4 regions of the Kocuria turfanensis genome follow, and region 2 is predicted to be linked to each of the others. Evidence: riboswitches for the same ligand, from Rfam matches in the RefSeq annotation. Region 2 holds a riboswitch; each other region holds the start of a gene.
The links. Region 2 has a riboswitch for S-adenosylmethionine ahead of AYX06_RS08255 (methylenetetrahydrofolate reductase). Riboswitches for the same ligand answer to the same signal wherever they lie in the genome.
Positions count from the first base shown of each region.

Region 1: another riboswitch for S-adenosylmethionine. It lies ahead of AYX06_RS13380 (O-acetylhomoserine aminocarboxypropyltransferase/cysteine synthase family protein); the one in region 2 lies ahead of AYX06_RS08255 (methylenetetrahydrofolate reductase).
Region 3: another riboswitch for S-adenosylmethionine. It lies ahead of AYX06_RS09720 (acyl-CoA dehydrogenase family protein); the one in region 2 lies ahead of AYX06_RS08255 (methylenetetrahydrofolate reductase).
Region 4: another riboswitch for S-adenosylmethionine. It lies ahead of AYX06_RS01635 (O-acetylhomoserine aminocarboxypropyltransferase/cysteine synthase family protein); the one in region 2 lies ahead of AYX06_RS08255 (methylenetetrahydrofolate reductase).

Region 1 is NZ_CP014480.1:2,903,503-2,910,629, reverse strand. Features, by position in the region: gene AYX06_RS13385 (cystathionine gamma-synthase) at 1-1,074, opposite strand, end outside; gene AYX06_RS13380 (O-acetylhomoserine aminocarboxypropyltransferase/cysteine synthase family protein) at 1,083-2,411, opposite strand; SAM riboswitch class IV at 2,427-2,559, opposite strand; gene AYX06_RS13375 (Lrp/AsnC family transcriptional regulator) at 2,735-3,187, opposite strand; gene AYX06_RS13370 (thiamine pyrophosphate-dependent enzyme) at 3,429-4,604, shown strand; gene AYX06_RS13365 (alpha-ketoacid dehydrogenase subunit beta) at 4,601-5,650, shown strand; gene AYX06_RS13360 (dihydrolipoamide acetyltransferase family protein) at 5,653-7,127, shown strand, end outside.
Region 2 is NZ_CP014480.1:1,784,514-1,791,640, reverse strand. Features, by position in the region: gene AYX06_RS08265 (GAF and ANTAR domain-containing protein) at 220-993, shown strand; gene metE (5-methyltetrahydropteroyltriglutamate--homocysteine S-methyltransferase) at 1,191-3,608, opposite strand; gene AYX06_RS08255 (methylenetetrahydrofolate reductase) at 3,733-4,656, opposite strand; SAM riboswitch class I at 4,725-4,828, opposite strand; gene AYX06_RS08250 (glycosyltransferase) at 5,058-6,050, shown strand; gene AYX06_RS08245 (hypothetical protein) at 6,038-7,127, shown strand, end outside.
Region 3 is NZ_CP014480.1:2,095,625-2,102,751, reverse strand. Features, by position in the region: gene AYX06_RS09740 (FAD-dependent oxidoreductase) at 1-625, shown strand, start outside; gene thiS (sulfur carrier protein ThiS) at 622-861, shown strand; gene AYX06_RS09730 (thiazole synthase) at 863-1,753, shown strand; gene moeB (molybdopterin-synthase adenylyltransferase MoeB) at 1,750-2,931, shown strand; SAM riboswitch class I at 3,079-3,173, shown strand; gene AYX06_RS09720 (acyl-CoA dehydrogenase family protein) at 3,285-4,622, shown strand; gene AYX06_RS09715 (MFS transporter) at 4,626-6,095, shown strand; gene AYX06_RS09710 (LLM class flavin-dependent oxidoreductase) at 6,092-7,127, shown strand, end outside.
Region 4 is NZ_CP014480.1:365,367-372,493, reverse strand. Features, by position in the region: gene AYX06_RS20825 (glycerate kinase) at 1-193, shown strand, start outside; partial or broken gene AYX06_RS19075 (pyruvate kinase) at 285-419, shown strand; gene AYX06_RS01650 (methionine synthase) at 910-1,953, opposite strand; gene AYX06_RS01645 (DUF1852 domain-containing protein) at 1,950-2,969, opposite strand; partial or broken gene AYX06_RS01640 (PLP-dependent transferase) at 3,152-3,388, opposite strand; gene AYX06_RS01635 (O-acetylhomoserine aminocarboxypropyltransferase/cysteine synthase family protein) at 3,390-4,694, opposite strand; SAM riboswitch class I at 4,700-4,812, opposite strand; gene AYX06_RS01630 (biotin transporter BioY) at 5,334-5,930, opposite strand; gene AYX06_RS01625 (energy-coupling factor transporter transmembrane component T family protein) at 5,961-6,590, opposite strand; gene AYX06_RS01620 (energy-coupling factor ABC transporter ATP-binding protein) at 6,587-7,127, opposite strand, start outside.

The sequences.
Region 1 (7,127 bases), 1.1 Mb from region 2:
CGAGGCGTGCGTCATCTCCGAGGGATAGCAGATCAGGGACTCGACCCCGCCCAGGCTCACGGACAGGGAGTACAGCCGCGTGCCCTCGGCCACGGCGCGGGCCGCGGCCTCTCCCCCGGCGAGGCGGAAGGAGACCATGCCGCCGGACCCGCGCATCTGCGTCGCGGCGAGCGCGTGGCCGGGGTGCCCGGGCAGCCCGGGGTAGAGCACCCCGGACACCTCCGGGCGCTCCAGCAGCCACTCGGCGATCCGCTGGGCGTTCTCCTGGTGGCGCTCCATGCGCAGGCTCAGGGTCTTGAGCCCGCGGGCGGCCAGGTAGCTGTCCTGGGGCCCGGCCACGGCGCCGGCGGCGAACTGCTGGAAGCCGACCGTCTCGGCGAGCGGGGCGCCGCGCCAGGCGGCGGCTCCGACGACCACGGCCCCGCCGAGGACGTCGGAGTGCCCGCCGATGTACTTGGTGGTGGAGTGCACCACGGCGTGGGCGCCCAGCAGCAGCGGGTTCTGCAGGTACGGGGAGGCGAAGGTGTTGTCCACCACGAGCAGCGCCCCCGCCTCCCGGGCCAGCTCCGCCCAGGCCGCAACGTCGGCGATGCCCAGCAGCGGGTTGGAGGGCGTCTCCAGCCACAGGACCGTGGTGTCCCCGGGGCGGATCGCGGCGCGGACGGCGTCGAGGTCGGTGATCTCCACGGGGGTGTGGCCGATCCCCCACGGGGCGAGCACCCGGGTGATCAGCCGGTTGGTGCCGCCGTAGCCGTCGGCGCCGAGCACCACGTGCTCGCCCGGGCGCAGCACCGCCCGCAGCAGCGCGTCCTCGGCGGCGATCCCGGAGGCGAAGGCGAACGCGCGCTCGCCGTGCTCCAGGGCCGCGAGCTGCTCCTCGAAGCCGTTGCGGGTGGGGTTGGAGCCGCGGCTGTACTCGTGGCCGGCGCGCAGGACGTTGATCCCGTCCTGGGCGAAGGTGGAGGTCTGGTAGACCGGCGGGATGACGGCCCCGGTCAGCGGGTCGGGCTGCTGGCCGGCGTGGACGGCGGTGGTGGTGAACCCGCGCCGGCGGGTGGTGACGGTCTGGCTCATGGTGGGGCTCACTTCCGGAGGGTCGAAACGGTCTCGAGCACGGTGTCGAGGGCCTGGCCGAGGTCGGCCACGAGGTCCTGGGGGGCCTCGAGGCCGATCGAGAGCCGGACGGTGGTCTCGGCGATCCCGCCGGCCCGGCGCTGCTCGGGCGTGAGCCGGCAGTGGGTCATCGCGGCCGGGTGGGCCACGAGGCTGCGGGTGTCGCCGATGTTGGCGACCAGCTTGAACAGCCGCAGCCCGTCGATGAAGGGCCCCACGGCGGCGTCCGGGGCGGCGAGGTCGAAGGAGAACACGGAGCCGGTGCCGCGGGGGAAGTCCCGGGCCGCGATCCCGGCCCCGGGGTCCCCCGGCAGCCCGGGGTGGTGCACGCGCGCGACGGCGGGGTGGCCGGCGAGGAACTCGGCCACGGTCAGCGCCGAGGCCGTGTGCCGGGCCACCCGCAGGTCCAGGGTCTCGGTGCCCTGCAGGATCTGGCTGGCGTTGAACGGGGACAGCGTGGTGCCGAGGTCGTGCACGTACTTGGCCCGGACCAGGTGCAGGTAGGGGCTGGCGCCGGCGCACTTGTCGAGCAGGCTCTGCCCGCCCCAGCGGGCGCGGGCGCGGGTGAACTGCGGCCACCTCGCGGGCTGGGCGGACCAGTCGAAGGTCCCGCCGTCCACGACCGCCCCGGCCAGGGCGTTGCCGTGGCCGCCGAGGAACTTGGTGGCCGAGTGCACCACGATGTCCGCGCCCTTCTCCAGCGGCCGGTACAGCGCCGGGGAGGCGAGGGTGTTGTCGACGACGACGGGCACCCGGGCCGCCCGGGCGACGTCGGCGATCCCGGGCAGGTCCGGCAGCGTGGCCAGCGGGTTGCCGATGGACTCGAGCAGGAAGGCGCGGGTGTCGGGGCGCACGGCCGCGGCCCAGGCGCCGGGGACGGTGGGGTCCACGAAGTCGACCTCGACGCCGTGGTCGGCCAGCGAGTCGGTGAGCAGGTCCACGGTCCCGCCGTAGAGCTTCTCGGAGGCAACCAGGTGCTTGTCCTCCCCCTGGCCGAGCAGGGCCAGCAGCGCCACGGCCACCGCGGACTGCCCGGAGCCGGTGGCCACGGCGCCCACCCCGCCCTCGAGGTCGCTGATCCGCTGCTCCAGCACGGCCACCGTGGGGTTGCCGGTGCGGGTGTAGGTGAAGCCCGCGCGGGTCTGGGCGAACATCTGCCGGGCGGCCTCGTAGTCCGGGAACTCGAAGGCGGCGCTCTGGTAGATCGGCACCGTGAGGGTGCGCTGCCCGGGGTCGTGGTCGGCGCCGGCGTGGATCTGCCGGGTCGAGAGGTCGTGATCGGTCACGGGGAGGGACATGGCGCGGCTCCTGTGCACTTGCTCTTACCCGCACCGGTCACCCGCTGCGCGGCAACGGGGATGCAGGCCGCTTCCTCATCCGAACCACCCGGTGAGCATGGGGTTGGTGCGCGACCCAGTCGGAGCTTGACAGTCGCGTCTCGTGAAGCTGGGACCACACTATGCGCGGGGCGGGCCGGCGCCGTTCCGCGACCGAACATGACGTCCGTGACGGATCGTGACGCCGCTCGTGACGCCGTTCGTGACGCCGCTCGTGACGCCGTTCGTGACGCCCCTGCGACATCCCTCCCCGGGACGTCCGGGGCACCCGGCGCCCGGGCCGGTCACGCCCGGGTGTCGATGTCCTCGAAGATCAGGAACGTCTGGGTGTCCACCACGCCGGGCAGCTGCTGGATGTGCTCGAAGATCACCTGCCGCAGGTGCACCGTGTCCACGGCGCGCACCAGCAGCATGACGTCGAAGTTCCCGCCGACCAGGGCGATGTGGTGCACGGCCGGGATCGCCTGCAGCTGCCCGCACAGCTCCCGCCAGGTGTTCTGCTGGAGCTTCAGCGTCACGTAGGCCGAGGCCTGCAGCCCGGCGCGCACCGGGTCGATCACGGTGCTGAAGCGCAGGATCACCCCCTCGTCGCGCAGCCGGTTGATGCGGGCGTAGGCGTGGGCGCGGGAGACGTGCACGGCCGCGGCGATCGCGGTCACCGACTGCCGGGCGTCCCGGGAGAGCTCGGCGAGGATCTTCCGGTCGGTCTCGTCCAGCGGGACGGGGGTCGAGGGCACGGCGGGACTCCTTCGGGGCGGGACGGAAGGGCGGGAAACGGTGTCGGACGAATGCGTGTGTCCCACGCCACAGTAAAACATTTCGTCCACGGAGACGGCACCGATGCCCGCAGGATTCTGGACTTTCCCGCGGACCTGGATACGAACCATCCGTTCTTCTCATACTGGGCGGACAGAACTTCAGCGGCCTTCCTGCCTCCCCGCGTCCGCGCCCGGACCGGGGACCGACCGAGGGGACACCATGAGCCAGACCGTCGAGACCCCCGAGGACCCGATCCTCCGGGCCTCCCAGACCTTCGGCATCACACCGGAGCAGTACATGCTCCCGGCCCGCGGCGAGATCCGGATGGTGGACCCCACCGGCCGCCTGCTGCCGGCCGAGGAGCAGGGCACCGAGCCCGGCCACGAGTACCCGCTGCCCGCGGGGGACGTGCTGCTGGGCGCCTACGAGAAGCTGGTGGTCGGCCGCCGGGTCAACGACCAGAACTCCGCGCTGGTGCGCCAGGGCCGGATGGCCGTCTACCCCTCCAGCCACGGGCAGGAGGCCTGCCAGGTGGCCGCGGCCCTGTGCCTGAAGGAGGGCGACTGGCTGTTCCCCACCTACCGGGACACCGTGGCCGTGATGACCAAGGGCGTGCGGCCCCTGGACGTGATGTCGATCTTCCGCGGCGAGTGGCACGGCGGCTACGACCCCCACGAGCACCACGTCGGCATCCAGTCGACCCCGCTGACCACCCAGCTGCTGCACGCGGTGGGCGTGGCCCACGCCGCGAAGCTGCGCGGTGAGGACACCGTGGTCCTGGCCATGTGCGGCGACGGCGCCACGAGCGAGGGCGACTTCCACGAGGCCCTGAACTTCGCCGCCGTGTTCAAGCTGCCGGTCGTGTTCTTCGTGCAGAACAACGGCTACGCGATCTCCGTGCCCCTGTCCCAGCAGTCGGCCGCCCCCAGCCTCGCCCACAAGGCGGTCGGCTACGGCATGGCCGGGGAGCGGGTGGACGGCAACGACCTGGTTGCCCTGCTCGCCACGCTGGGCCGCGCCGTGGACCTGGCGCGCTCGGAGTCCGAGCCCCTGCTCGTGGAGGCCCACACCTACCGCATGCAGGCGCACACCAACGCCGACGACGCGACCCGCTACCGCGACGACGCCGAGGTGCAGGAGTGGATCGCCAAGGACCCCGTGACCCGCATGCGCGCCTACCTGGCCGGGGAGGGGCTGCTCGACGACGCTGCCGAGCAGCGCATCGCCGCCGCCGCCGAGGACGTCGCCGCGGCCCTGCGCGACGGCATGAACGCCGACGTGCAGGTCGACCCGCGCGAGCTCTTCCGCCACGTCTACACCGAGCAGACCCCGCAGCTCGCCGAGCAGGAGCAGATCCTCGCCGCCGAGCTCGCCCGAGAGGAGACCGCACCGTGAGCACCCTCCAGGCCCCCGCACCGTCCGGGCAGACCCCGGCCGCCAGGCCGGCCACCTTCGCGCAGGCGCTCAACACCGCCCTGGCCGACGCCCTGACCGCCGACGACGCCGTCGTCGTCTTCGGGGAGGACGTCGGCACCCTCGGCGGGGTCTTCCGGATCACCGACGGGCTGACGCAGCGCTTCGGGCGCACCCGCTGCTTCGACACCCCGCTGGCGGAGTCCGGGATCGCCGGGATGGCCGTGGGCATGGCGATGAACCGGATGCGCCCGGTGATCGAGATGCAGTTCGACGCCTTCGCCTACCCGGCGTTCGAGCAGATCGCCTCGCACATCGCGAAGATGCACAACCGCACCCGCGGCGCCGTGACCCTGCCGATCGTCATCCGCATCCCCTACGCCGGCGGGATCGGCGGCGTGGAGCACCACTGCGACTCCTCCGAGGCCTACTACGCCCACACCCCGGGCCTGAAGGTCTTCACCCCGGCCACCGTCGAGGACGCCTACCTGATGCTCCGCGAGGCGATCGACTCCGACGATCCCGTGGTGTTCTTCGAGCCCAAGAAGCTCTACTGGTCCAAGGCGCCGGTGGACCTGGCCGAGCTGCGGGACCGCTACGAGAACCGGGCCCCGGAGCGCCGGGAGGGCCGCGCCGTCGTCGCCCGCACCGGTCAGGACGCCACGATCCTCACCTACGGGCCGTCCGTGCCCACCGCCCTGGCGGCCGCCGCGGCCGCCGAGGCCGAGGGCCGTTCCCTCGAGGTCGTGGACCTGCGCAGCATCGTCCCGTTCGACGACGAGACCGTCGCCGCCTCGGTGCGCCGCACCGGGCGCGTGGTCGTGGTCGCCGAGGCGCCCGGCTTCGCCTCCGTGGCCGCCGAGATCGTCGCCCGGGTGCAGGAGCGCTGCTTCCACTCGCTGGCCGCGCCGGTGCGGCGCGTGACCGGCTTCGACATCCCGTACCCCTCGCCCAAGCTCGAGGAGTACTACCTGCCCAGCGTCGACCGCATCCTCGACGCCGTGGACGACCTGCAGTGGGAGGACTGACCATGACCGTGAAGACGTTCACCCTGCCGGATCTCGGCGAGGGACTCACGGAGGCCGAGCTCCTGGGCTGGCTGGTCCAGGTGGGCGACACCGTGGCCGTGGACCAGCCCATCGCCGAGGTGGAGACCGCCAAGTCCGCGGTGGAGGTGCCCTGCCCCTTCGCGGGGACCGTGCAGGAGCTGCACGGCGCCTCCGGGCAGACCCTCGACGTGGGCGCGCCGCTGATCTCCGTGAACACCGGGGACACCGCCGGGACCCCCGCCCCGCAGGGGGGCGGGCCCCGCGGCGGGCAGTCCTACCGCGAGGAGGAGCGCGCCGGGGCGGACCCCCGCTCGGCGGCCGAGGCGGGCACCGTGGCCGCCGGGACCTCCGACGACGCCGAGGGCTCCGGCAGCGTGCTGATCGGCTACGGCACCCCGGCGGCGGGTTCGGCCGGGCGCCGGCGCCGGCCCAAGCGTGCCGCCGCCCCCGCCGGGGCCTCCGGCCCGGTCGCCGACGGGCTCGGCGACCGGCTCACCCAGCAGCTCGCCGGGCAGGCCGCCGCGTCCGGGGCCGCCCACGACGCGATGGCCTCGGCCCCGCGGCTGGCCCCCACCGTCGTCTCCCCGATCGTGCGCAAGCTCGCCAAGGACCGCGGGATCGACATCTCCACCGTGCGCGGCTCCGGGCCCGGCGGGCTGATCCTGCGCCGCGACGTCGTGGCCGCCACCGCCCCGGAGCCGGAGCCGGCCCCGGCCCCGCCGGCGGCCGCCGCGCCGCAGCCCCTCGCAGCGGAGCCGGCCGACGGGGCGCCGTCCGCGACGGACCCGCGCACCGGGCTGGGCGTGGCCGGGCGCGTCCCGGTCTCGGGGGTGCGGAAGGTCATCGCGCAGGCGATGAGCCGGTCGCGCACCGAGATCCCCGAGGCCACCGTCTGGGTGGACGTGGACGCCACGAAGCTGGTGGAGCTGCGCGCGGCGCTCAAGGCGCAGGACCCGGCCACCGCGCCGGGGCTGATGGCCCTGATCGCCCGCTTCGTGCTCGCGGGCCTGGCCCGGCATCCCGAGCTCGCCACCCGCATCGAGACCCGCGAGGACGGCAGCCAGGAGATCGTGCGCTTCGAGGGCGTGAACCTGGGCTTCGCGGCGCAGACCGACCGCGGGCTCGTGGTGCCCAACATCCGCAACGCCCACGCCCTGAGCGCTCGTGGCCTCGACGCCGAGCTGCGGCGGCTCACCGAGCTCGCCCGCTCCGGCAAGGCCTCCCCGGCGGAGCTGTCCGGGTCCACGTTCACCCTCAACAACTACGGGGTGTTCGGCACGGACGGGGCCGCGGCGATCATCAACCACCCGGAGGTGGCGATCCTCGGGGTCGGCCGGATCATCGACCGGCCGTGGGTGGTCGACGGGCAGCTGGCCGTCCGCAAGGTCACCCAGCTCTCCCTGGCCTTCGACCACCGCGTGTGCGACGGCGGGACGGCCGGCGGCTTCCTGCGCAT
Region 2 (7,127 bases):
CGCGGCCGGGCTCCACACGGGCAGCGGGACGGGCCGGCACGTCGGGGCCGCGCGAGCCTCCGCGGACCTGCCGGTCCGGCTGGACCGAGCTCGCCCGGATCGGGCGAGCTCGGTCCGGGCGGCGGCTTGTGACGAGCGCGCACTGGTGTCAGGCTTGCCTGTGCCAGGCCCTGCTCTTCCGGGGCGCCGAACCGTCACCACGACCGTCCGGAGGTGCTCGTGAGCACGCCGCTCCCGGCCACACCGGCCGACCCGGACGGGTTGGCCGAGATCGCCGACGCCGTCGTACGGCTGGGTGAGACGCTGCGCACCGTGACCGCGGACACCCTGGTCGAGGCGGTGATCCGGCAGGCCGTGGAGACGCTGCCGGGGGCCCGGTGGGCCAGCATCACGACCCTGCGCCACGGCACGTTCCGCACCCTGGCCGCCACCGGGAAGCGAGCCCTGCAGGCCGACGCGCTCCAGTACCGGGTGGGCTCGGGCCCGTGCGTGGACGCGGCGCTCGAGGACAGCGTGCACCGCTCCGGGGACCTGGCCCACGACGTCCGCTGGCCGGAGTACGGGGCGCAGGTCGCCCGGGAGGTCGGGATGCGCAGCGCGCTGGCCTACCGGCTGACCCTGGTCGCGGACCCGGACCTGGTCGCCGCGCTGAACCTGTACTCCGACGTCCCCGACGCCTTCGACGCGCAGACCGAGTGGGCCGGCACGATGCTGGCCACCCACGCCGCCTGGGCGGTGTCGACGGCGCTCGCTCAGGAACGGGCCGAGAACCTGGAGCTCGCGCTGCGGTCCAACCGGGAGATCGGCACCGCCATCGGGGTGCTGATGGCCCAGCACAAGCTCACCCGTCAGCAGGCGCACGAGCTGCTGCGCCTGGCCAGCCAGGACACCAACCGGAAGATGGCCGACATCGCCACCGAGGTCGTGGACACCGGGGAGCTCTCGCTGCCGCGCCGGCCCGGCCGTCCCGCGCCGGAGGCCCGGGGGGACTGACCATGCCGAGCGCGGCCCGCGGTCCGTGCTCGGCGCTCGGTCGGGCTGGGTGCCGGCGCCGCGCCCCCTGGCCTCGGGGCGCGGCACCGGCACTGACCACGGGCACCGCGGGTGACCACGTGATCACGTGGTCACCCGCGGTGCCCGTGGTCACTCACGCCGGCCCGCCCGGCCGCCCGGCGTCCGTGCTGCCCGGGTCAGGCGCGCGAGCCGTGCTGGACGATCAGCGCCGGCCCCGCCGGCTGCGCCGAGCGCTCCCGGGCGGTCCGGGCCGCTGCCACGAGGTGCTCCAGGGAGGCCTTCGTCTCCTCGTAGCCGCGGGTCTTCAGGCCGCAGTCCGGGTTGACCCACAGGGTCCGCGCCGGCACGTGCTCGAGCGCCCGCTCGAGCAGCTGCTCGATCTCCTCCTGCCCGGGCACCCGCGGTGAGTGGATGTCCCACACGCCGGGGCCGATGCCGCGGGAGAAGCCGGCGGCCTCCAGGTCCGTGAGCACCTCCATCCGGGAGCGGGCCGCCTCGATGCTCGTGACGTCGGCGTCCAGGCCGTCGATCGCCCCGACGACCTCGCCGAACTCGGAGTAGCACAGGTGGGTGTGGATCTGTGTCTCGTCCCGCACCCCCGAGGTGGCCAGGCGGAACGCGTCCACCGACCAGCCGAGGTAGGCCTGCTGGTCGGCCCGGCGCAGCGGCAGCAGCTCCCGCAGGGCCGGCTCGTCGACCTGGATGATGCCGATCCCGGCGGCCTCCAGGTCCGCGACCTCGTCCCGCAGCGCCAGTGCCACCTGCCGCGCCGTCTGCTCCAGCGGCTGGTCGTCGCGCACGAAGGACCACGCGAGGATCGTGACCGGGCCGGTCAGCATGCCCTTGACGGGCCGGTCGGTGAGGGACTGGGCGTGGCCGATCCACGGGACGGTGAACGCCTCGCCGCGCAGCCCCGGGCCCTCCCGGCTGACGTCGCCCCACAGGATCGACGGGCGGGTGCAGCGGGAGCCGTAGGACTGCACCCAGCCGTGCACGGTGGTCGCGAAGCCGTCCAGGTGCTCGGCGAAGTACTGGACCATGTCGTTGCGCTCCGCCTCGCCGTGCACGAGCACGTCGAGGCCGAGCTCCTCCTGCAGGCGCACCACCCGCTCGATCTCCTCGCGCAGGAACCCCTCGTACTGGGCGTCCGGAAGCGCTCCGGCGCGGTGCCGGGCGCGGGCGGCGCGGACCTCGGCGGTCTGCGGGAAGGAGCCGATGGTCGTGGTGGGCAGCGGCGGCAGGGGACCGGACGCCGTGAAGGACCGGCCCTCCTGGGCGGCACGGCGCACCTCGGCGGGGGCGCGGCCGATCTCGGCCGGAGTCAGGGACGCGGCCCGCTCGCGCACCGCCGCGTCCCGGACCCCCGGGGCGTCCTCGCGGGATCGGCGGGCCGCGGCGGCCTCGGCCAGCTGGTCCGCGACCGCCCCGCGGCCCGCGGCGAGACCGTGGGCCAGGGTGACGACCTCGCCGACCTTCTGGTCGGCGAAGGCGAGCCAGCTGCGCAGCAGCGGGTGCAGCCGGGTCTCCTCGGCCACGTCGTGCGGGACGTGGAACAGGGAGGTGGAGCTGGCCACGGCGACCCGGGCGCCGGCGCGGACCAGGTCGTCCAGCTGGTCGAGCCGGCCGGCCAGGTCGGCCCGCCACACGTTGCGCCCGTCGACCGCCCCGGCCACGAGCGCGGGGGTGCCCTCGCCCGCGAACAGCGCCAGCTCCGCGGGGGCGGGGGCCGCACCCTTGACCAGGTCCAGGTGCACGGCCTCGACCCCGCTGCGGGCCAGCGGGCGCAGCAGGGCGCCCGGGGAGCCGTATGAGGTGGTGACGAGCAGCCGCGGCCGCCCGGGCACGGCCGTGAGCGCCGAGTAGGCCTCCTGCACGGCCGCGGCGAGCCGCGCGGCGGGCACGTCCTGGTCGGCCACCAGTGCCGGCTCCTCCAGCTGCACCCACGGGGCCCCGGCCGCGGCGAGCGCGTCGAGCAGCCGGGCGTACACCGGCAGCAGGTCGGCGAGCCGCTGCAGGGGGTCGAAACCGGCGGGGGCGTCGTCGTCGGCCTTGGCCAGGAGGAGGAAGGAGACAGGCCCCACGAGGACGGGGCGGACGGTGAAGCCGTGCTCGGCGGCGCGGCGGACGTCGGCCACGAGCCGGTCGGCGGAGGCGGTGAAGGGGGTCCCGGGGCCGATCTCGGGGACCAGGTAGTGGTAGTTGGTGTCGAACCACTTGGTCAGCTCCAGCGGTGCCCGCCCGGCGTCGCCGCGGGCCAGCACGAAGCTGCCGTCCAGGTCCAGGCGCCCGTCCTCCCCGGCGAGGTCCGCGAAGCGGGACGGGACCGCCCCGAGGGCCACGGTGGTGTCGAGGACCTGGTCGTAGAGGGGGAAGGCCGCGGGCAGGGACGCGTCCTGCGCGCCCAGGCCCAGCTCCACCAGCCGGCGGTAGGTGGCCAGCTGCAGCTCGCCGGCGGCCGCCTCGAGCTCCTCGCGGGTCGAGCGCCCGGCCCAGTAGGCCTCGAGGGCCTGTTTCAGCTCGCGGCGCCGGCCGATCCGGGGGTAGCCGGTGATGGTGGCGGCGGGGAAGGGGACGGCAGGGGTGGTCGTGCTCATGGGTGTGCTCCTCAGCAGGTCTGGGAAGAGGTCCGGGAAAGGGGTCGGGCAGAGGTCGGGGACGAGGTGCGGGACGGGGCCCGGGCCACGAGGGGCGGCCGGGCCGGACGGCGTCCCTGGCTGCTCAGGCGGGCAGCAGATCCGGCAGTGCGGCCGGCTGGTGGGGCACGCGCGGCAGGTCCACGCGCTCCAGCAGGTCCAGGGCGGCCCGGTGCTCGTTGAAGGTGTAGAGGTGCAGCCCGGGCGCCCCGGCGTCGAGGGCCGCGCGGGCGAGGCGGGTCGCGAAGGCCACGCCCGCCCGGTGCCGCTCGGCGGGGCCGGAGGCATCCTCCAGGGCCGCGGCCAGGCCCGGGTGGGGCCGGAGCCCCGCGAGCCGGCAGAGCGTGGCCAGCCGCCGCGGCTCCGTGACGGGCATGATCCCCGGCACGATCGGGATCGTCACCCCGGCGGCCCGGGCGGCGACCACGAGGCGCTCGTAGCGCTGCGGGCGGAAGTAGACCTGCGTGATCGCGAAGTCCGCCCCGGCGCGCTGCTTGGCCAGCAGCACCTCGATGTCGTGCCGGAAGGACGGCGACTCGGGGTGCCGGGTCGGGTAGGCGGCCACGCCCACGGCGAGCCGTCCGGCGGCGAGGGACGCGGTGTGGCGCTGCTCGACCTCGCGCACGAGCTCCACCAGGTCCCCGGCGTGGGCCAGCTCGCCGGGCTCCGCGCCCGGCTCCAGGTCCCCGCGCAGGGCCAGGACGCCCCGGACCCCGCGGTGGAGCAGGGAGGTGACGGTCTCCTCCAGCTCGGCCCGCGTGCTGCCCACGCACGTGAGGTGCGCCAGGGGCCGCAGGCCGGTGCGGGCCAGGAGGTGGTCCAGCAGCGCCAGTGACCCGGCCCGCCGCGGGGCGTCCCCGCTGTAGGTGACAGCGACGTGGTCGGGGCGGGTGGGCTCCAGCTCCTCGATGGTCCGCAGCAGCGTCTCGGCGCTCGCCGCGCAGCGCGGTGGATAGAGTTCGTAGGACAGGGCCGGCGGTGGCGCCGTCCGGTCGGGTGGTCGTCTCACAGAACCTCCTGGGGTCACCCCGAGGGAGGGCGCCGGCCGTCCCGGGGCGGACCCGGGAGGCTGCGACAGCTCCATCGGTCCTGGCGGGAGCACCGTTCCGCGGCCCCCGTGGGGCTGCGGATGGTTGCTGCGGCGTCGACGAGCCAGGTCTCTCGGCCGCTCTGGATAGATGCAGGACCCATTCCAGCGGGTGCCCGGGCGGGTGCCAAGTCCGGCGGCGCAGAAGACGCCGGTGCGCCGACTGTGACGGCGGGCGCGTCACGCGGCGCAACATCGACACCGGACGTCGCGCGACCCGCGGCGGCGCCGCGCAGTGCCACCGCTGCGGACCGGTTCGCACGGTGCCCGCCCGCGGTCATAATGAACGTGCCCCGCCGCCACGACCCCAGGAACGAGAATCCATGCCCAGTTCGCCCCGCATCGTGGCGGTCGTCCCGTGCCACAACGAGGAGGCCGCGATCGCGAAGGTCGTCACCGACCTGCTCGCCACGGTCCCCGGCATCGAGGTCCACGTCTACGACAACTGCTCGACCGACGGCACCGCCGAGGCGGCCCGGCGGGCCGGCGCGCACGTGCGGCGCGAGGAGGATAAGGGGAAGGGCAACGTGGTGCGGCGGGCCTTCGCGGACCTCGACGCCGACGTCTACCTGCTCATCGACGGCGACGACACCTACGACGTCGCCGACGCGCCCCGGATGATCGACACCCTGCTGGCAGGTCCCTACGACCACGTGCTCGGGGTGCGCCGCCAGGTCAGCGGCACCGCCTACCGGGCCGGCCACGAGTCCGGCAACCGGTTCTTCAACACCCTCGTCACCTTCGCCTTCCGCCGGCAGGTCACCGACATGCTCAGCGGCTACCGGGTCTTCTCGCGGCGCTTCGTGAAGTCCTTCCCGGCGCTGTCCCGGGAGTTCGAGATCGAGACCGAGCTGACCGTGCACTCCGTCAACGCCCGCGTGCCGCAGACCGAGGTGGAGGTGGGCTTCCGCGACCGGGCCGAGGGCAGCGAGAGCAAGCTGCGGACCTACCACGACGGCTTCCGGATCCTGGGCATCTTCGCCCAGCTGCTCTTCCAGGAACGGCCCTTCCTCGTCACCGGCGCCGTCTCGTGCGCACTGTTCCTGCTGGGCCTGGTCCTGGGCCTGCCCGTGGTGGTGGAGTTCGCGGGCACCGGGCTCGTGCCCCGCTTCCCGACGGCGTTCCTGGCCGCCTCCCTCGTGCTCCTGGCCGGGGTGTTCCTGCTGATGGGCGTCCTGCTGCACGGGCAGGCCAGGATCCGCCGGGAGACCTCCCGGCTGTTCTACCTGTGCCAGCCGGCCCCGCCGTGGAGCGGCGGGGCCGGGGCGGACCGTCCCGTTCCGCCCGCCGCGCAGGAGCGCCGGTGGGCCCGGTGACCGCGGCGGACACCGGCGGCCGCCTGGCCCCGCTGCGCCCCTGGCTCCAGGGCCTGGGCATGCTGGTGGTCCTGCAGTTCGCCCTGTTCGGGCTGCTGGTGGTGGGCCAGGCCGTGCCGGACCGGCCCGTCGTCGAGCACCTCCTCGCCGCGGTCGAGGACGGCACCTACGGCCCGCACGGCACGGTCGACCGGATGGGCACCCCGGCGGACACCTTCACCGAGTGCGTGGTCGCGGGCACGGGCCTGGGTGCGTCCCCGGAGGAGTCGGCGTTCAGCCGGGCCGTCCGGATGCCCCGGCTCGCCACCTGCGGCGGCGGGCCGGAGCAGCTCCGGGCCATCGCCGAGGGAGCCGTGCTCGAGGACAACGACTACTTCAAGTACTGGGCCGGCTACACGGTGCTCACCCGCCCCGTGCTGGCCGTGGCCGGACTGGAGGGGTTGCGGATCGTCTCGGGCACCCTCATGGTGCTCGCCCTGGCCGGGGCGTTCCTCGCGCTGCGCGCCCGGACCTCCACCGCCGTGGGACTGGCCCTCGTGCTGCCCTACGTCGCGGGGACCAACCTGCTGTCCACCCCCTCGACCTCCTTCAGCCAGTCGATCTCCATCGCCTTCATCTTCCTGTCCGTGGTCCTCGCCACGCTCGGGGCCGGCCGCTCGCCCCGGCTGGGCTGCGCGGGCGCCGCCCTGGGCGCCGCGCTCTTCTGCTTCGTCGACCTCCTGACCACGCCCGCCGTCCCGTGGGCGATGTCCGCCTTCGCCGTGGGCGCGGTGACGTGGTTCCACCGCCGCGAGCTGAGGGCCACGTTCGTGGCGGTGCTCCTGGCCGGGGCGGTCTGGCCCGTGGCCTTCGCCGTCACCTGGGCGGCCCGGTGGGTGATCGCCGGCGCCTTCCTGGGCGTCCCGGCCACCGTGGAGGTGGTCCGCCGCAACGTGGGGAACCGGACCGGCGGGGACCACGCGGGGGTCGCGGAGTCCTTCGGCGCGGGGGTGCGCGCCAACATCGACTACTGGTGGACCAGGGTGCCCACCGCGGAGCTCGTGCTCGCCGGCTGCCTGCTGGCGGCGGCCGCGGGCC
Region 3 (7,127 bases), 310 kb from region 2:
GGCGGCGGAGACGGTCCTCGCCCCCGGCACGGGTCTCACCGACCTGGAGGGCCTGCCCGGGTCCTGGCGGCCGCCGCTGCGCCCGGTGCACGGGGACATCCTCCGCACCCGTCCGCCCGCCGGGGCGCCCGCCCTGCTCGAGCGCACCGTCCGCGGCCTGGTCCACGGGGTGCCCGTCTACCTGGTGCCCCGCGACGACGGGACGGTGGTGATCGGGGCGACCTCCCGCGAGGACGACCTCGACGGGATCAGCGCCGGAGGCGTGCTCCGGCTGCTGCGCGACGCCCAGGCCGTGGTCCCCGGCGTCGCCGACCTCGAGCTGGTCGAGGCCATGGCCCGTGCCCGGCCCGGGACCCCGGACGACATCCCGTACCTGGGCCGCGTCCGCGGCCCGGAGGGAGATCCGGTGCCCGGTCTCCTGGTCTCCACGGGCTACTTCCGCCACGGCGTCCTGCTCGCCCCGCTGGCCGCCCGCCTCGCCGCGGAGCTGGTGCTCGGCGCGGATCCGGGCGCCGACGCCGAGCACCTGGCCACCACCGACCCGCACCGCTTCGACCGCCCGGTCGAGGCGCCCGCCGCGGACCCCGCGACCGGTTTCCGCACCCCGAACAGGAGCACCCGATGACCGCCATCACCCTCAACGGCCGCCCGCACGTCGTCGGCGGGGACACCACCGTGGTGGACCTCGTGGCCGAGACCGTCGGGCGGCCCCTGGGCCCCGACGGCGCCCCGCTGGACGGCCGCCGGCTGGGCGTGGCCGTGGCGGTGGACGCCGCCGTGGTCCCGCGCAGCCGCTGGGGCCGCACCCCCGTGGCCGAGGGACAGTCCGTCGAGATCATCACCGCCGTCCAGGGAGGCTGACATGACCCACCCCGCACCCCGCGCCGCATCCCTGGTGGACCCGCTCGTGCTGGACGGCACCGAGCTGTCCTCCCGGCTGATCATGGGCACCGGCGGGCTCAGCTCGCTGCACACCCTGGAGCAGGCCCTGCTCGCCTCCGGCACCGAGCTGACCACCGTGGCGCTGCGCCGCTACGCCCCCGGCCGCGGCGACTCGCTGTTCGCGATGCTCGAGCGCAACGGCATCCGGATCCTGCCCAACACCGCCGGCTGCTACACCGCCCGGGACGCCCTGCTCACCGCCGAGCTCGGCCGCGAGGCCCTGGAGACCGACTGGGTCAAGCTCGAGGTCATCGCCGACGAGGACACCCTGCTGCCCGACGTGGTGGAGCTGCTCGACGCCACCGAGCAGCTCGTGGCCCGCGGCTTCCGGGTCTTCGCCTACACCTCCGACGACCCCGCCGTGGCCCGCCGCCTGGAGGACCTCGGCGCGGCCGCCGTGATGCCCCTGGGCGCGCCGATCGGCACCGGGCTGGGGATCCTCAACCCGCACAACATCGAGCTCATCACCTCCCGGGCCTCGGTGCCCGTGGTCCTCGACGCCGGGATCGGGACCGCCTCCGAGGCCGCCCTGGCCATGGAGCTGGGCTGCGACGCCGTGCTGCTGGCCAGCGCCGTGACCCGCGCGCAGGACCCGGTGGCCATGGCCACCGCGATGCGCCACGCCGTGGCCGCCGGGCGGCTGGCCGCCGGCGCCGGGCGGATCCCGGCCCGCCGGCACGCCCTGGCGTCCTCACCGATGGCCGGACGGATCGACACGGACACGCCCGCCGGCACGCCCGACGACGGGCCGGGCGCCGACCCGGCGGGCGTTCCGCGCGGGGACTGGGCGCCCGTGGGGCAGCGGCCGTGAGCCCGCTGCCCCCGCTCGTGGAGCCCGGCCCCGAGCTGACCCGGGCGGAGCTCGAGCGCTACGCCCGGCACCTGACCCTGCCCGGGATCGGCCCGCTCGGCCAGCGCCGGCTCGGCAACGCCCGGGTGCTCGTGGTCGGCGCCGGCGGACTGGGCGCCCCGGCCCTGCAGTACCTCGCCGCGGCGGGCGTGGGAACGCTGGGGATCGTCGACGACGACGTCGTGGCGGTCTCCAACCTGCAGCGCCAGGTGGTGCACCGCACCGCCGACGTCGGCCGGCCCAAGGCGGACTCCGCCGCGGAGGCCGTGGCCGCCCTCAACCCGCTCGTGCGGGTGCGCACCCACCCCTGCCGGCTCACCGCGGACAACGCCGTGCAGATCCTCGGCGAGTACGACCTCGTCCTCGACGGCGCGGACAACTTCGCGACCCGCTACGTGGTCGGCGACGCCGCCGCTCTCACCGGGATCCCCTGCGTGTGGGGCTCCATCCTGCGCTTCGAGGGGCAGGTCAGCGTCTTCTGGGCCGGCCACGGGCCCACCTACCGGGACCTCTATCCCGAGGCGCCGCCGGACGGGGAGGTCCCCAGCTGCGCCGAGGGCGGGGTCTTCGGCATGCTCCCCGCCACCGTGGGCGCGGTGATGGTCACCGAGGCCGTCAAGCTGATCACCGGCACCGGGGAGCCCCTGCTCGGGCGGGTGCTGCTGCACGACGCCCTGGCGATGACCTGGCGCGAGATGCGCCTGGACCCGGACCCGGACGCCGCCCCGGTCACCGCCGTCGCCGAGCCCGAGGCCGTCCGCCCGCTGCCCGGCGGCGGGGCCGAGCCCGCCGAGACGGTCGGGGCGGCCGAGCTGGCCCGGCTGCTGGAGCGGCGAGCGCGCGGGGAGGCGGCCTTCGTGCTGGTCGACGTGCGGGAGGACTGGGAGCGGCAGCTCCTGGCGATCCCCGGCGCCGTGCCGGTGCCGCTGCAGGAGCTGCTGGACCGGGGACCGGACGCCCTGCCGCCGGAGGCGCGCGGCGCGGACCTCGTGCTGCACTGCAAGGCCGGCGCCCGCTCGGCGACCGCCCTGGCCGCTCTGCGCCCGTTCTACGCCGGGCGGGAGGAACGGGTCCGCCACCTCGAGGGCGGGGTGCTGGCCTGGGCGGAGCAGGTGGAGCCGGACCGGCCGCGATACTGAGCCGATCCGCGGCTCCCCCCTGTGTTGTGGTGGGATCCTTACACCACCCGGGAGGACATGACCGTCTGTGACGTCCTCGTGACAGCCGATGACATGTGACGGTCATCAGGTGGCTCCGCACCCCGGCTCTCTGGTGCGATGTCATGCGTCCCATTCAGAGCGGCCGAGAGATCTGGCTCGACGACGCCGCAGCAACCCGTCCTTCACAGGGGTCAGGGTGCTAAGGCCAGAACCGATGGAGATCCCGGATCTGCAGCTGCTCCGTGACGTCGGCCCCGCGCTGTCGTCGTCGGGCCCGCCCCTGGCGCGACTGGACGGCCGGCACTCCTCGGTGCGACCGAGAGGACCACCGCATGAGCCGCACCACGGCCGAGAGGACTCCCACCCGTCCCGGCGCCGGCACGCACCCCGCCGCCGGTCTGCCGGGGGACTACGCCGGGCTGAAGGAGCACTTCGGGCCGCTGTTCGCGGGAATCGCCGCCGGCGCCCTGGACCGGGACCTGCGGCGCGCGCTGCCCCACGAGGAGGTCGCCCTGCTGGACCGGGCCGGCTTCGGCGCCCTGCGCGTCCCGGCGGCCCACGGCGGTCCCGAGGTCAGCGTCGAGGACTTCACCCGGCTGCTGGTCGACCTGGCCGAGGCCGACTCCAACATCGCCCACCTCTACCGCTCCCACGCCGGCTTCGTGGAGTCCCTGCGCTTCCTGCCCCGGGAGCTCCAGGACGTCTGGTACCCGCGGGTGCTGGCCGGGGCCACCGTCGGCAACGCCTCCACGGAGAAGGGCGGCAACGCGCTGGGCACCCTGAACACCGTGCTGCGCCGCACCGCCGAGGGGTGGGAGATCACCGGCCGGAAGTTCTACGCCACCGGCTCCATCTTCTGCGACTACACCCGCGTCTCGGCCGCCCTCGACGGCCGGGACGGGCGCCGCTTCGCCGTCGTCGCCACGGACGCCCAGGGGGTCACGCTCGAGGACGACTGGGACGGCTTCGGCCAGAAGCTCACCGGCACCGGCACCGCGGTCTTCGACCGCGTGCGCGTCCCGGACGACGCCGTGCTGGACCGCACCGCCGGCAGCGCGGAGGCCGTCCACGAGGCCGCCTTCTTCCAGCTCGTGCTGCTGGCCGTGCTGGCCGGCATCGCCCGCGCCGCCCGGCGGGACGCCGTGGAGACCATCGCCGCCCGCCGGCGGACCTTCAACACCGGGCTCGGCCTGCCGTTCCGGGAGGACCCGCTGATCCAGGAGGCCACTGGCCGGATCTCCGCCAAGGCCTTCACCGCCGAGGCCGCCGTGCTGCACGCCGCCCGCGCCCTGGACGCCGGGATCGCCGCCGCCGTCGCCACCGGCGCCGACCGCCCGGAGTTCACCGGCACCCTCCCGGCGGCGCTGCCCGAGTCCGAGATCGCCGTGGAGCACGCCCAGGTCACCGTGCCGGAGCTGGCCCTCGGCGCCGCCCAGGACCTGTTCCTCACCGTGGGCGCCTCCGCCACGTCCACCGCCAAGGGCCTGGACCGGCACTGGCGCAACGCCCAGACCGTGGCCACCCACAACCCGATCGCCTTCCGCGCCCGCGCCCTCGGCGACTACCTCATCAACGGCACCCTCCCGGAGGGCCTGAACGCCATCGGCGACGCCCGGGCCGACGCCCGGGCCGACGCCACGACCACCCCCGTCCGAGCCCCAGGAGCCTGACGCATGACCACCCCGACCCCGACCACGGCCGCGGCCGCCGCGGGACGCACCAGCGTCGTCCACGGCAAGAAGCGCGTCCTGGCCTCGGCCTTCGCCGGCACCACCATCGAGTGGTACGACTTCTACCTCTACGGCACCGCCGCCGCACTGGTCTTCAACGTCCAGTTCTTCCCCATGGCCACCGAGCTCGGCGGCATCGTCGCCTCCTTCGCCACCCTCGCGGTCGGGGTGATCGCCCGGCCCCTGGGCGGGATCGTCGCCGGGCACCTGGGCGACCGGATCGGCCGCAAGGCCCTGCTGGTGGCCTCCCTGCTGCTCATGGGCGTGGCCTCCACCCTGATCGGCCTGCTGCCGACCTACGAGGTGATCGGCTGGTGGGCCGTCGTCGGGCTCGTCGTCCTGCGCATCCTGCAGGGGCTGTCCGCCGGCGCCGAGTGGGGCGGCTCCGCGCTGCTGAGCGTGGAGCACTCCCCGGCCCGGCACCGCGGGTTCTTCGGGTCCTTCACCCAGATCGGCTCCTCGGCCGGCATGCTGCTGGCCACCGGGGCGTTCTTCGTCGTGCAGCACGTGATGAGCGAGGAGCAGTTCGCCGCCTACGGCTGGCGCATCCCCTTCCTGCTCTCTGCCCTGCTGGTGGCGGTCGGCCTGTGGATCCGCCTCGGCGTGGCCGACGCCCCCGAGTTCCTGGAGCACCGCGCCTCGGGCAACGTGGCCGCGGCACCCCTGCGGGAGCTGCTGGCCCACCACCGCCGCCCGCTGCTGGTCACGATCGGCCTGCGCCTGGCCCAGAACGCCGTCTACTACCTGGTGACGGTCTACATGCTGACCTACCTGCGGGACGTGCGCGGGGACAGCGCCTCCGGTGTGACCGCGGTGATGATCGCCTCGGCCATCGGCCTGTTCTCCACCCCCTTCTGGGGCTGGCTGTCCGACCGGGTGGGCCGCAAGGTCGTCTCGGTGACCGCGTACGCGGCGATCGGCGTCTTCGGCTGGGTGCTGTTCGCCTTCCTCGACGCCGGCCCGCTGGCCCTGCTGCCGCTCGTGGTCGTGCTCGGCATCAACCTCGTCCACGACGCGATCTACGGGCCGCAGGCGGCCTGGTTCGCCGAGCAGTTCCCCGTGCACGTGCGGTACTCCGGGGTGAGCTTCGGCTACCAGGTCGGCACCGTCCTGGGCGGCGGGCTGATGCCGATGATCGCCGCCCTGCTGTTCGCCGCCGGCGGGAACACCCCGTGGCTGATCGCCGGGTACCTCTCCGGACTCTCCGTGCTCTCCGTCGCCGCCGCCCTGGCCGCGAAGGACCCCGCCCGCGAGCAGCGCGGCACCGAGCTCACCGACCTGCACGCCGGCTCCACCGGGGCCGTCACCGCCCGTCCCGGTTCCGCCCGGGCCGACTCCGCTCGGGTCGGCGCCGCCGCCGGGACCACCACCGGGACCACCGCCGGGACCCCCACCGAGAGGACCACCGTATGAGCCGCCCCCTGCTGCTGAACGCCTTCGACATGATGGTGCCCGTGCACCAGTCACCGGGCCTGTGGCGCCACCCGGAGGCCGGGGTCGCGCGGTTCGACACGCTCGAGTACTGGACGTCCCTGGCCCGCACCCTCGAGGACGGCGGCTTCGCCTCGCTGTTCCTGGCGGACATCCCGGGCGTCTACGACGTCTACGGCGGCGGGACCGAGGCCACCGCCCGCGGGGGAGTGCAGTACCCGCTGCTCGACCCGCTCGTCGCGGTGCCGGCGATGGCCGCGGCGACCGAGCGGCTCGGCTTCGGCGTCACCGCCTCGGTCACCTACGAGGCCCCCTACCTGCTGGCCCGCACCTTCGCGACCCTGGACCACTTCACCCGCGGCCGGGTGGCGTGGAACGTGGTGACCTCCTACCAGGACTCCGCCGCCCGGAACCTGGGCATGGACCGGCAGATCCCGCACGACGAGCGCTACGACCGCGCCGACGAGTACATGGAGGTCATGTACAAGCTGCTCGAGGGGTCCTTCGAGCCCGGGGCGGTGCCGGCCGACCCCGCCACCGGGGTCTTCGTGGACCCCGACCTCGCGCACCCCGTCGGCCACGAGGGCACCTGGTTCTCCGTGCCCGGCCACGCGCTGACCCACCCCGGCCCCCAGGGCACCCCGCTGCTCTTCCAGGCCGGGGCCTCCAAGCGCGGACAGCAGTTCGCCGTCGACCACGCCGAGGCCATCTTCTTCATCGGCAACACCCCGCAGCTCGTGCGCCGGTGGACCGACGGCGTCCGGGCCGGACTGGCCGAGCGCGGGCGGGCCGAGGACGCCGTGAAGACCTTCACCATGGCCACGGTGGTGGTCGCCGAGACCGACGCCGAGGCCCAGGCCCGGCTGGCCGGGTACCGCCGGCACGTGGACATCGAGGGAGCCCTGTCCCTGTTCGGCGGCTGGACCGGGGTCGACCTGGCCGGCGCGGACCCCGACGCCCCGCTCGAGTACGTGGCCACCGACGCCAACCAGTCCGCGCTCGCGGCGTTCACCT
Region 4 (7,127 bases), 1.4 Mb from region 2:
GGTGTGGGCCGTGGTGGGCCGCAACACCTTGGACACAGCAGCCGCCCGCCAACTGGGCCTGTCCACGGTCATCGCCCTGGGGGACCTCACCACAGAGGACACCTCGCAGAACCCCGCCATGGCAACAACCGTGCTCCAGGAAGCCGGGCGCTCCATTCGCCGCGCCCTCGGCACCCACCAACCGGACTCCTGACCCCCTGGGGGAACACCTCCCCCGGGTCAGGACACACCACCGAGAACCCGCGCCTCCACCTCCAGGCATCACCCATGACAGGAAGTCCCCTATGCGACGAGCGAAGATCGTGGCCACGATCGGCCCGGCCATCTCCTCCTACGAGAACCTCTCCCGGGCGATCCGGTCCGGCATGAACGTGGCCCGGCTCAACATGAGCCACGGCGACCACTCCGTCCACGACTCGGGACCGCCGCATGTGTAGGTGTCATCTGAGCCGGCTTGATGGCCGCTATATGCGCCATATGCAAAGCGGGTGGTGCGTTACCCCGACTGGATGTCTTCTGAGGTGTGCCCTTGGCCGCCTCCACCCGCCCCAGTGTCTTGGCAGATGCCCGCGCGATCGCCGCTGCCGACGCCGCCGGGCAGGGCACCGCTGTCGTCGCCCTGGCCATCACTGTCATCTGCGCCCGGCGACCGCCTTGGAGAGACTATTGAAACCATTTCAAGAGCGGCAACACCCGCAGGCACCCCGATGGCCGGGTCGTGGACTACCGCACCGGGCAAGTCAGGATGGTGCCCGTGATGACGATAGGTCCGTCTTGGCACTTCAGCACGTCGGACAGTGGGCTTGGGCGGCAGTTCAGTCCCGTCCGTTCCGGGGGCCGCTAACGGGGACGATTCACTCGGGCGTCAGGCGGGGCTCACCGCCGGGTCTTGAACGCCCTGGCTGGCCGTCACTTCGAGGGGGTTGCTCCGGAGAGTTCCGCTCGGATGATCTCCGCACCCGCAGCGAGAGCGATCATTTTGTCTCGCGCAACTTGTCGAGCCAGTGGCGCCATGCCGCAGTTGGTGCTCGGATACAGCTTGTCCGCATCGACGAACCGGAGCACCTGTCGGAGGGTGCTGGCCACTTCCTCCGGGGTTTCGATCGCGTCGCTGGCGACGTCGATGGCCCCGACCATCACCTGCTTACCTCGGAGCAGCTCGATGAGCTCGACCGGGACGCGGGAGTTGTGGCGTTCCAGGGAGACCATGTCGATCGTCGACTGCTGGAGTAGCGGGAATGACATCTCATACTGGCGCCACTCCGACCCGAGCGTCGCCTTCCACTCGGTATTGGCTTTGATGCCGTAGCCGTAGCAGATATGCACGGCTGTTGTGCTGCGCAGTCCCTCGGCCGCTCGCTCCAGTGCGGTCACGCCCCACTCTTTGAGGTCGTCGAAGAACACGTTGAAGGCAGGCTCGTCGAACTGGATGATGTCGACGCCCGCCGCCTCCAGCTCTTTGGCCTCCTGGTTGAGGATCTTCGCGAACTCCCAGGCGAGCTTTTCGCGACTCCTGTAGTGCTTGTCGTAGAGGGTGTCGATCATGGTCATGGGACCGGGGAGCGTCCACTTGATGGGCTGGCTGGTCCGCGCGCGGAGGGCCTTCGCGTCGTCGAGGAAAACCGGCCGCTCACGGCCCACCGCGCCGACGACCGTCGGGACGCTCGCGTCGTAGCGGTCACGGATCCGCACCGTCTTCCGGTGTTCGAAGTCGACGCCGCTGAGGTGTTCGATGAACGTGGTGACAAAGTGCTGACGGGTCTGTTCGCCGTCGCTGACGATGTCGATACCCGCCTGGCGCTGCTCGTCCACGGCCAGGCTCAGCGCATCCCGCTTGCCCTCGCGCAGTTCCTCGCCGTCCAGCTTCCAAGGGGACCACAGCGTCTCACCTTCCGCGAGCCAGGAGGGCTTGGGCAGGCTGCCGACGATGGTGGTGGGCAACAGGGTGTTCATCGGTGCTTCTCCGTCTCTCGTCCGCAGTGGGCCGCGGCCCACTGCTCCAGGAGGGTCTGGTGTGGCTTCACGAAGTGCTCCTCCGTGAACTTCCCCTGCATGAGGGCCAGCTGACTGCGCTCCTCGCGGTCGTAGGCGATCTGCGTCACCGAGTAGTCTCGACTCTCCAGGCTCGGCCGGTAGATCCGACCAGCCGCCGCATTGGCGTTGTAGATTTCCGGGCGATAGATCTTCTGGAACGCTTCCATCGTGCTGATGAGACCGATGAGTGCCAGGCTGGAATAGTCATTGAGGAGATCGCCCCGGAAGTAGAACGCCAGGGGTGCGACCGCGCCGCGGGGCATGAAGTAGCGGACCCGCAGTCCCATCTTCTCGAAGTATCGATCCGTCAAGGAGGATTCATCCTGCCGATACTCGACCCCGAGGATCGGATGGTGGTTCTCGAGCCGACGATACGTCTTGGTGCTCGAGACGCTGATGCAGATCACGGGCGGCTGGGGGAACCGCTCGCGGTAGGCCTCGGAGTCCAGGAAGTGCGTGAAGAGCTTCCCGTGCAATTCGCCGAAGTCATTGGGGATGCTGGACCGGGACGCCTTCGCGTGGTGTTCCGGCAGCACCACGCTGAAGTCGTAGTCCCGGAGGTAGGACGAGAAGTTGTTCCCCACGATCCCGTCGATGTGCACATTGGACAGCGTGTCGAGAATCTGCACGTCGAGGACCTCGATCAAAGGGAACACCGCGTCGTCGCCGTCGGCGGCGAAGTGCAGGTCCACGGAGACGATCTCGATCTCCACGGCATAGCGATCCCGGCTGGGATTGTCCCAGTGGGCCAGGTCGTTGAAGCGACTATTGATCATTGTCAGGGTGTTTCGGAGGTTCTGCCGACGGTTCTCGCCGCGGGCCAGGTTCGCGAAGTTCGTCGTGCCTCGGGAACTGGACGACGGGCAGTAGTCCTCATCGAAGCGGGTCGTGCTGATACCGAACGTGAAGTCGTTCGTCCTGGTGGTCTGATGCATCGATTCCTCACTGTGGACCGGGGGCCTGCCTCCCAGATCTGTACTCATCTCGAACGTCCTTCCCTGTTGCTCGTGAACTGCCCTCCCGAAGGTCGCCTCAGTCATGTTCCTGGCACCCCCGGCGCTGCCCGGACGACGTCAATCCTGGCCTCCGGGCTGCCGGTTCCCCGGGCCGCGCGGGCCGCAGCGGTGACGCGGCGCTGACCGGTCCGGGGCGGGTTGGACCCCCGGCTGTACTCGTGGCCGCCGTGCAGCACGTTGATGTCGTCCTGCACGAAGGTGCTGGTCTGGTAGATCGGCGGCACGACCGCCCCGGTCAGAGGGTCCGGTGCCTGGCCGGCGTGCACCGCTATCGTGTTGAAGCCCCGACGGGCCGTCGGCGCAGTGTCCGTCTGTGATGAGTCGTTCAGGAGGGTCATCTCAGCGCGCCTCCCCGGTCAGGGCCGAGGCCGGTACGGTGGCCAGCGCCCGGTCGAGGTCGGCGATCAGGTCCTCGGGACACTCCAGTCCGATGGACAGCCGGATCGTGGTCTCAGCGATGCCTGCGGCCCGGCGTTGGTTAGGGGTGAGCCGGCAGTGCGTCATGGTCGCCGGGTGGCTGACCAGGGAGCGCACGTCCCCGATGTTGGCCACGAGCTGGAACAGCTCCAGAGCGTCGATGAACGGGCCGATGGCCTCGGAGCCGGCGGCCAGGTCGAAGGAGAACACCGAGCCGGTGCCGTGCGGGAAGTCCCTCTCGGCGAGGGCGGCGCTGGGGTGTCCGGGGATCGCCGGGTGGTGGACGCGCCCGACGGTGGGGTGCCGGGCCAGGTGCTCGGCGACCGTTCGCGCGGTCTCCTCCTGCCGGGCGATGCGGACGCCGAGGGTCTCCAGGCCCTGGATGAACTGGGCGGCGCTGGCCGGGGCGAGGGAGGGGCCGAGGTCGTGCAGGAACTTGCTGCGCGCCAGCGCCAGGTAGGCGCCGCGGCCGTGCCGGTCGATGAGTGCCTGTCCGCCGTAGCGGGCCTTGGGCCGGGTCAGTTGGGGCCACCGCTCCGGGGCTGCGCCGTAGTCGAAGGTGCCGCCGTCCACGATCGCCCCGCCGAGGACGGCCCCGTGCCCGCCGATGAACTTCGTGGCGGAGTGCACCACCACGTCGGCACCATGTTCCAGTGGCCGGTACAGGACCGGCGTCGCCAAGGTGCTGTCCACCACGACCGGGACCCCGGAGGCGTGGGCGATGTCCGCCAGCGCCGGCAGGTCCGGCACGGTGGCCAGCGGGTTGGTGATCGACTCCAGGAAGAACGCGCGGGTGTCCGGCCGGATCGCCGCGCCCCAGGCCTGCGGGTCGGCCGGGTCGGCGAAAGTGACCTCGATGCCGAAGTCGGCGAAGGTGTCCGTCAGCAGGTCCACCGTCCCGCCGTAGAGCTGGCTGGAGGCGACCAAGTGCTTGCCGCCGTGGAGCAGGGTCAGCAGGGACAGCGCGACGGCGGCTTGTCCCGTGGCGGTGCCGATGGCCCCGATCCCGCCCTCCAGGGCCGCCAGTCGGTTCTCGAACACGGCGACCGTGGGGTTGCCCGTGCGGCTGTAGGTGAACCCGGGGGTCTCCAGCCGGAACATCGAGGCGGCCGTGGCGTGATCGGGGAAGCGGTAGGCCGCCGTCTGGTGGATGGGCACGGCCACCGGCCAGTAGGGGGCCTCGGGCTCGTAGCCGGCGTGGACCTGTTGGGTGGCGTGGTGATTCATTCGATCCTCCATCGGTCCTGGCGGTAGCACCGTGCCCGCCGGTCCCGGTGTCCCAGGGTCGGCTGACTGGTTGCTGCGGCGTCGTCGAGCCAGATCTCTCGGCCGCTCTGGATGGTGTGGTGCGCTCATCCCACTCGATGGACGGCTCTATAGTCCAACGGACGGTGGGGTCGGTTGTCACAAAACCACACGTCGGGACATATTCGGGCCGGGCGGTCGCGCTCGGCCGCTTCGGCCGACGTCGGGCCGGGTTTGTGACAGTTTGTGACGGCCGGCCGCCCGGCCCTCATCGTGGGCTCAGTGATGTCCCGGCGGAAGACCAGGGCGTCGTCGAGGGCGTTGTGCGCGGAAAAGATGACGCCCGCCTGGGGGTGGCGTCATCAATGGCGTGGTGAACGGCGTCAACCGGATCCCGGGAGCCGTGCACGGAGCCCTCGGATTCGTCCTCCGGCACCACAGGAGGGCTCTCCCCGGTCCCGCTCTTCGCCCGTGGCAACCCGCGGCGTATGACCAACCTCATCTGCATCGTCGTTCCCACGGGCAGTGTCCGGTAGCCGGCCATATGTAAAGTTGCGCATTGACCGCTTTGCAGGTGGTCGGGACTTTATTGCAGGTGCGGCGAGACGCGTGTGCCGGCCGTTAGCGAGAAGTGGTCTGCACGCCGCCGAGCAGACGGCGGTAGCTGCGGTGGACGTTGAGGGCCACGGCGGTGGCCACGACGGCCTTGAGCAGGTCGCCGGGGACGAACACGAGCGAGCCCAGCAAGGACGTGGACAGCGGCAGCCCGGCGACCACGGCCGTCCACGGCACCCCGAAGGCGTAGACCACGCCGATGCCGCCCACGACCGTGCTGAGCAGGACGGCGGCGAAACGGGCCGCGGGACGGGCCTGCCGCAGCGCCCAGTGCTGCACCAGGAAGCCGATGACCAGGGCGGCCGGGATCCAGCCGAGCACGTAGCCGCCGGTCGGCCCCAGGAACACCCCGAGCCCGCCCCGGCCGCCGGCCAGCAGCGGCAGCCCGGCGAGCACGAGGACCTCCAGCACGACCACGGAGAGCATGCCCCGGACCGGGCCGAGCAGCGCGCCGGCGAGCATCACGCCGAGGGTCTGCAGGGTGATGGGCACGGGGATGATGCCCACGGTGATCGGCGGCACCAGGCCCAGGGCGGCGATCAGGGCGGCGAAGACCGCCACGAGGACGGTGTTCTGGGTGGTCTGCGGGTTCTCGGCGGCCATGGGGATCCTTCGGGTGGGCGGGACGGGAGGTCAGTCGGACACGGGAGGAGCGGGGCGCGGGCCCGGCGGGGCGGAGTCGTAGCACCGGGCGTCGATCGCGGCGGAGATCTCCTGGGCGGACTCCAGGGTGCGCACCAGCAGGGGCACCAGCACGGCGACCGGGCGGTGGTGCAGGCCGCGGGCGAACTGCGCCTCGCGGATCGCGAGGTACTGGGTGCGGATCTCGGGGATGAACCGGATCGTCATGGACAGGGCCAGGCTGATCTGGGCCGGGTTCAGGCCCAGGTGCCGGGCCGGGCGCAGCAGGGTCTCGAACAGGGCCAGCATCTCGCTGAACGCGGTGCTCAGGGTGACGGCGTAGGCGAGGAAGCAGAGGCTGAGCAGCCGCAGGGCCGAGACCGCGGCGGCCTCCCAGCCGGTGGTCAGCACCAGGGTGACGGCGACGATCCCCACGACGAGGAACAGCCCGGCCAGCATGCGCGCCAGCCGCGGCAGCGGGGTGCGGGTCAGCAGCACCGCCGCCACCGCGAGGACGAAGAAGCCGATCTGCGCCGGGAGCCCGGGCACCGCGTACAGGGCGATGCTGGCGAGGAAGAGCACCGCGAACTTGGGCCCGGCCGGGACCGCGGCCAGGGGACCGGCGGGGCTGGCGCCGGTCACGAGTCGCTGATCCGGCAGTAGAACTCGAGCGCCCGGCCGGGGTCGCCGTCGAAGGCGATGCGGCCCTCGTGGACCACGAGGGCGCGGTCGTAGGCCTCGACCATGTCCAGGTCGTGGGTCACCACGATCGCCCGCTGGTCCAGGCCGTCGATCGTGGCCTGGAGCCTGCGGCGGTTGCGCCGGTCGAGCATGGTGGTGGGCTCGTCGAAGACGACGGTGGAGGGCTCCATCACCAGCACCGCGGCCAGGGCGACCATCTGCTTCTCCCCGCCGGAGAGCGTGTAGGACTCCCGGTCGCGCAGGTGGGCGATGTCCAGGTGCTGCAGGACCGCCTCCACCCGGTCGGTGAGCTCGGCACCGCGCAGCCCGAGGTTCTGCACGCCGAAGGCGATGTCCTCGGCCACCAGGGGCATCACGATCTGGTTCTCCGGGTGCTGGAACACGAACCCCACCTGGCGCCGGATCCGTTTGGCGTCCCGGGCGGTGGTCAGCCCGCCCACCTGCACCGTGCCGCGGGTGGGCAGCACCAGCGCGTTG